Regions from separate parts of the Thalassobacillus hwangdonensis genome, predicted to be linked through region 1. Evidence: a T-box and tRNA genes for the amino acid it is inferred to sense, from the RefSeq annotation. Region 1 holds a T-box; the other holds one or more tRNA genes.
The links. A T-box is a leader RNA that pairs with one kind of tRNA and senses whether it is charged. The one in region 1 lies ahead of thrS (threonine--tRNA ligase), so its partner is inferred to be a tRNA-Thr.

Region 1 (3,409 bases):
ACCTATTTTCTTGGGGCGATTGCAAATCGACTTAGTGAAAAAGGAATCCCATCGATGATCATCTACATGCCGGAATTTGTCCGGGAAATGAAATCATCGATCAAGGACGATTCCATCAGTACTAAAATCGATGCCTTCAAAAAAGCTCCTGTCCTGATGCTTGACGATATTGGAGCAGAGTCACAATCTGCATGGTTCAGGGATGAAATCCTCGGATCGATTTTGCAGTACCGGATGATGGAGCGACTGCCTGTCTTTTTCAGTTCGAATTACAATCTGAAGCAGCTCGAGGAAATTTTTGCGACTAGCAATAGAGGCGAAATCGAACGTGTGAAAGCGTCAAGGATCATCGAACGGATCAAACAAGTGAGCAAGGACGTCCCATTATACAGCCATAACCGAAGAAATGCGGATTGACTTTATATGCTTATCCAGACTTCCGATCTGGATAAGCATTTTTTTATACAATCCCCCATATAGTTAGAGTAGATCGATTGTTGTTAGGGGGAACGGTTCTGATATGATACGAATCTTTTTTTTATCAAGACAAGAGACGGTGTCTTTTTGTGATTTTATCATGCAGGAAGGGGCGAAATATCAGGTCCAGTGGAGAGGGGATGAGAAAGGCAGGAATGAAGTGTCACTTGTCGCAAGCGATATGAAGCACCAGGAAATCGATTTCCTGTTGAATATCTTCGTTCAGCTCATTCATAAGCATCGGCTCCGATTATGGCTGGACAAGCTGATCCGGGGCAGTTATTACTATCAGGATAACGAGGAGGTCGACCGGATCATCGATATATGTGACTGGCTTCGGGACAGTGATCAGCGAAAACGTCTAGGAGTGAGGCATCCGGATTTGGAAGCCTCCATCAAGCAGTTTCTTCGCGATCGAATTCAATTGAAAGCCGCGCTATCCTTCGATGATATGATGAGCTTCTGTTTCAAGCACCACCGCATGCTACTGCTTGATTATATCGGCAGTGCGATCGACGAGTTCAAACGTGAGGAAGATTATCAGAGTTGGGTTGATTCGTTGAGGACGTACATGACTAAAAAAGAATCATTGGTCGAAGAAATGCATGTATTGCATCGCAGAAGCTTTTATTTCTTTGAGAAAAACGGTAAACGAATTGCAAAAGAGGAACTGGAAGCCCAGATGAACAAAGAGCCAGTCCACTTGTTTTTAGGAGACAGGGAAGATGGAATGATCTCTCCACTGCTCATCTACGCCCCAAAACGTTTATTCATCTATGGTACAGACCCATCGGATCCCAAGGTCCAGACCATCATCAATATCTTTCAGGAAAAAGCATTGTATAAACCTAAGGAACAATTTCCGTTCACATCACCTGGTTTGAATTAATTCGTTTCTCGCTTGATTTATGTGTGGTCTATCGCTATAATACGTACATATAACTTCAATCACAAAAGGTTAAGACGAGGACACGAACTTCGGAGACGGTGATACAGAGAAGGAAGCCATGGCTGGAAGCTTCCTGCACACGTACGGATGTTTACCACCTCTGAACCTCTTCAGTGAACTGAACGTAGCTGAAGACGTACATCTGCGTTAAAGATTTCAGAGCCACAGTTTTTTCTGTGGGAATTAGGGTGGAACCACGACGAACACGCTCGTCCCTTTGCATGATGCAGAGGGATGGGCGTTTTTTAATTCATTAAAGAGGTAAAGGAGAGTTTTCTATGTCAGATCAGATTAAGCTGACTTTTCCAGATGGAAATGTCAAAGAGTTTCCACATGGTACAACTGGAGAAGACGTCGCATTCGATATTTCCCCAGGTCTGAAAAAGCAGGCATTAGCAATCAAAATAGATGGAGAGCTGTATGATCTACGTCGTCCTATCGAACAAGGTGGAGCGATTGAGATCGTTACTTACAAGAATCCTGAAGGGGTGGAAGTGCTCCGTCATTCAACTGCACACTTGATGGCTCAGGCAGTCAAGCGTCTTTTCGGAAACGTGAAGCTTGGGGTCGGTCCGGTCATCGAGAACGGTTTCTATTACGACATCGATATGGATGAGTCATTGACGCCGGAAGACCTTCCGAAAATCGAAAAAGAGATGAAGCGCATCGTAGATGAAAACCTTGAAATCGAACGCGTGGAAGTTTCTCGTGAAGAAGCGAAGCGTATGTTTGAAGAAATTGGGGATGACCTGAAGGATGAGCTGATTGATGCCATCCCTGAAGGTCAGCCGATCACGATTTACAAGCAAGGGGAGTTCTTCGATCTTTGCCGAGGAATCCACGTTCCGCAGACAAGTAAAATCAAGATTTTCAAGTTATTGAGTATTTCCGGTGCCTACTGGCGTGGTGACAGCAATAACAAGATGCTTCAGCGTATCTACGGGACTGCATTCGAAAAGAAAGCACACCTTGATGAACACTTGCGATTGCTTGAAGAAGCAAAAGAACGTGACCACCGTAAGCTAGGGAAAGAACTTGGCATTTTCACCGTCAATCAGAAGGTTGGACAAGGTCTTCCATTATGGCTTCCGAAAGGTGCAACAGTGCGTCGCACAATTGAACGCTATATCGTCGATATGGAAGAGAAGCTTGGTTACGATCATGTTTATACGCCAGTTTTAGGAAGCGTTGATCTATATAAGACAAGTGGCCACTGGGATCACTACCAGGACGACATGTTCCCGGTAATGGAAATGGACAATGAAGATCTAGTGCTTCGTCCAATGAACTGCCCGCACCATATGATGGTATATAAGAATCAGCTGCACAGCTACCGTAACCTGCCGGTGCGTATTGCTGAACTAGGTACGATGCATCGTCACGAAATGTCAGGAGCACTTGCAGGGTTGCAGCGAGTCCGTGCGATGACATTGAATGATGCTCATATCTTTGCAAGACCGGACCAGTTGAAGGATGAGTTCATCCGCGTCGTCCGTCTCGTCCAGGAAGTGTACAAAGACTTCGGCATCAATGATTATTACTTCCGCTTATCTTACCGTGATCCAGAAGATAAAGAGAAATATGTAGATAATGATGAGATGTGGAACAAAGCACAGGCGATGCTGAAGGAAACGATGGAAGACATGGACCTTGATTATGTAGAGGCTGAAGGAGAAGCGGCATTCTACGGTCCGAAGCTTGACGTTCAAGTGAAAACAGCACTTGGAAAGGATGAAACACTTTCCACTGTACAGCTGGACTTCCACCTTCCTGAGCGTTTTGACCTCACTTATGTTGGAGAAGACGGGAATAATCACCGCCCAGTCGTCATCCACCGGGGAGTTGTTTCCACAATGGAACGCTTTGTGGCATTCCTTATCGAAGAATACAAAGGAGCTTTCCCTACATGGCTTTCACCTGTACAGGCGAAAATCATTCCAGTTTCGGCAGAAGCGCACCTTGAATATGCGAAGAAGCTGGAAG
Region 2 (3,409 bases), on a different contig from region 1:
AATGAAGCGAATACGACAGTGGAAGGATCAGCTGCACCAGGCACGACAGTAACAGTTTATAATAACGAAGAAGAAGTGGGATCCACAGAAGTGACGGAAGACGGACATTTCTCTTTGGAAATCACACTTGATGACGGGGAGAATGTATTGACTGCCGTTTCAAATGCTGATAATGGGTCTACTGATCCTTCAGCGCCTGTTACAGTTACGCTTGATCAGCAAAAACCTGGATTGCAAATCACCTCTCCTGAAGATGGAGATCGGACGAACAAACAGGTTGTAACTGTTGAAGGCGAAGTACAGGACGAAAATCTTGATCGTGTAATGGTCAATGGTCAGCGCGCCTCCGTATCTGAAGATGGTACGTTCTCTAAACGTATCCTTCTGGATGAAGGTGAAAATGAAATCAAAGTCCGTGCCATTGACTTAGCTGGCAACAAACGCACGAAGAAAATCACTATCGATGCTAAATTTGAAGCGGCTCCAATCGAAAATCTGACTCCTGCAGAAGATACGTATCTTCAGGCTGGTGAGTCCGTGAAGATTGAGTTCGATTCAGAACCTGGATTGGATGCAACCTTCTACATTAAGATGCCATTGGTCAATCTATCGAATGCAAATGATCTTCCAATGATGGAAGTCTCACCTGGTCACTATGTAGGTTATTGGACAGCAACCTCTAACCTGGTAGCGGAAGGTGCAGAAATCAATGTGAAGACGATGGATGATTACGGCAACATGGCTCAGCAAGCAGCAGAGGGTAAATTATTCATCAATACGGAAGAGTAAAGGTTTTTGGAGAAGCTCCCTGAAGTCCAGGGAGCTTTTCTTATGTAATCAATAATCTGTTTTATAGAAAAAAGAAAGAAACATTAAAAAAATGTCGAAAATGCCTTTACAAACATATTTGTGTGTGGTTATAATAATACTTGTCAGTTTTCAGAGCGGGTGTCGAAGAAAACAAGCAAGGCCCGTTGGTCAAGTGGTTAAGACACCGCCCTTTCACGGCGGTATCACGGGTTCGAATCCCGTACGGGTCACCACTAACTGGAGGATTAGCTCAGCTGGGAGAGCACTTGCCTTACAAGCAAGGGGTCGCAGGTTCGAACCCTGCATCCTCCACCATTTGCTCTATTACTGAATATGTGGATAAATGTGTATAAGTATGTCGACCCTTGCTATGACAATGCTGATCGAGTGATGTCATAATTTGGATTGTGTATAACTTTTAAGTTTTGCACAAGTTCACTTGCAACGAGACGAGCACAATACAATTAATCTGCTGTAATCTTAACAAATAATGCCGGTCTAGCTCAATTGGTAGAGCAACTGACTTGTAATCAGTAGGTTGGGGGTTCAAGTCCTCTGGCCGGCACCACTCATATTATGGAGGGATAGCGAAGTTGGCCAAACGCGGCGGACTGTAAATCCGCTCCCATCGGGTTCGTAGGTTCGAGTCCTACTCCCTCCACCATCTTATGTTTTCTTACTTCGATGTAACGGCTTCTAGTTAGAAAACGATTGTTGTCCTATGGGCATATTAAATTTTATATAATGGATGTTTCATTTTTTGAAAATCGGTTATATTAAACATATTCCTTTCATCATTGTTGGGCCATAGCCAAGCGGTAAGGCAACGGGTTTTGGTCTCGTCATGCCCAGGTTCGAATCCTGGTGGCCCAGCCATGTTTGAGCCATTAGCTCAGTTGGTAGAGCATCTGACTTTTAATCAGAGGGTCGGAGGTTCGAATCCTCCATGGCTCACTCTTTTGGGGCCTTAGCTCAGCTGGGAGAGCGCCTGCTTTGCACGCAGGAGGTCAGCGGTTCGATCCCGCTAGGCTCCACCACTCACTTAAACCAATACCATACATAAATGGAAAGCTGACATGATTCGTTCATGTCAGCTTTTTTCGTGTGAAGGCATGAGTTTCTCACGAGGTAAGTCGTACTTGCAGGTAAATCCGAATAAAAGGGGGAGATGGGTTCATGCCAATCAAGGCAGTGTTTCTTGATCGGGATGGAACACTAGGTGGTTCCGATCAAATCGAGTATCCTGGAGAATTTCAATTATACCCAGGTGTGCGTAAGTCTCTGGATAACCTCAGAAAAAATGGCATCAAACTCTTTTCTTTCACCAACCAGCCTGGAATTACGGATATCCACAGGAATGATTGATGAAGCATTAACAAAATACCGGTTATCCCCACAAGATTGTGTAGTCATTGGGGATAGGGAGAAAGATATGCTCGCCGCACATCGTGCAGAAGTCAAAAGCATACTCGTACTGACCGGAGATGGAAAGAAAGCACGCAATCAACTAAATTCCATTTATTTACATTATGTCGCGGAAGATTGTAATGATGCAGTAAGCTGGCTGTTATCGCACAAATAACGTATATATATACAGAATCGTGTCCAGTTGAGTCATTTTCCTGAAAGCGTCTACAATATAGGTAGATGAAAAAGGAGGAGACATGATGATGAAGAAAATCTCTATTCTTGGTGTACCGATGGACCTTGGTCAAAACCGCCGTGGTGTGGATATGGGACCAAGCGCAATCCGATACGCAGGTGTAATCGAACGTTTAGAAAAGTTGAAGCTTGATATAGATGATCTTGGGGATGTAGCAATTCCTCGTCCGAATCGCAAAGAACCTCAAATGCAGGACAACCTCCGCAACTTGAAAGAAGTAGCGGAAGGAAATGAACTGCTTGCAGAGAAAGTCGATCAAATTGTTAGTGAGGGCAGTTTCCCATTGATTCTTGGTGGGGATCACAGTATCGCGATGGGGACGCTTGCAGGAGTATCCAAGCATTACGAGAATCTTGGTGTTATCTGGTATGATGCACACGGAGACCTGAACAGCAGTGAAACTTCCCCGTCCGGTAACATTCATGGTATGCCACTGGCAGTCAGTCTTGGTATCGGCCATGAGCGTCTGGTCAACATCCATGGGTACCAGCCGAAGTTGAAACCCGAGAATATCGTGATTGTCGGGGCTCGCTCTCTGGATGAAGGGGAACGCGAACTGATCAAAGAGAGAGGCATCAAGGTATTCACGATGCATGAGGTTGATCGTATGGGAATGACCCAGGTCATGAAAGAAACGGTCGATTATCTGAGAGATCGCACCGACGGCGTTCATCTGAGTCTCGACCTGGATGGACTGGATCCAAGTGATGCCCCAGGTGTCGGAACGCCTGTCATGGGTGGTATGAGCTATCGTGAAAGCCATCTGGCTATGGAGATGCTGCAGGAATCAGGGATGATCACTTCAGCTGAGTTTGTCGAGGTGAACCCGATTCTAGATGAGAAGAACAAAACAGCGGATACGGCTGTTGGATTAATGGGCTCACTGTTAGGTGAAAAACTGAAATAAAAAAAGAAGCAACTTATCCACATGTGGGT

Region 2: it has a tRNA-Thr gene. The T-box ahead of thrS (threonine--tRNA ligase) is inferred to sense a tRNA for this amino acid. The anticodon was not compared.

The regions. Positions count from the first base shown of each region.
Region 1 is NZ_JBHTKL010000001.1:1,357,990-1,361,398, reverse strand. It holds gene dnaI (primosomal protein DnaI) at 1-417, shown strand, start outside; gene ytxC (sporulation protein YtxC) at 521-1,366, shown strand; T-box leader at 1,429-1,646, shown strand; gene thrS (threonine--tRNA ligase) at 1,705-3,409, shown strand, end outside.
Region 2 is NZ_JBHTKL010000002.1:4,656-8,064, forward strand. It holds gene ACFQ2J_RS07840 (S8 family serine peptidase) at 1-789, shown strand, start outside; tRNA gene ACFQ2J_RS07845 (tRNA-Glu) at 969-1,043, shown strand; tRNA gene ACFQ2J_RS07850 (tRNA-Val) at 1,050-1,125, shown strand; tRNA gene ACFQ2J_RS07855 (tRNA-Thr) at 1,303-1,378, shown strand; tRNA gene ACFQ2J_RS07860 (tRNA-Tyr) at 1,389-1,474, shown strand; tRNA gene ACFQ2J_RS07865 (tRNA-Gln) at 1,612-1,686, shown strand; tRNA gene ACFQ2J_RS07870 (tRNA-Lys) at 1,692-1,764, shown strand; tRNA gene ACFQ2J_RS07875 (tRNA-Ala) at 1,772-1,847, shown strand; gene ACFQ2J_RS07880 (hypothetical protein) at 1,987-2,175, shown strand; gene ACFQ2J_RS07885 (HAD hydrolase-like protein) at 2,168-2,392, shown strand; gene rocF (arginase) at 2,478-3,380, shown strand; gene ACFQ2J_RS07895 (Spo0E family sporulation regulatory protein-aspartic acid phosphatase) at 3,394-3,409, opposite strand, start outside.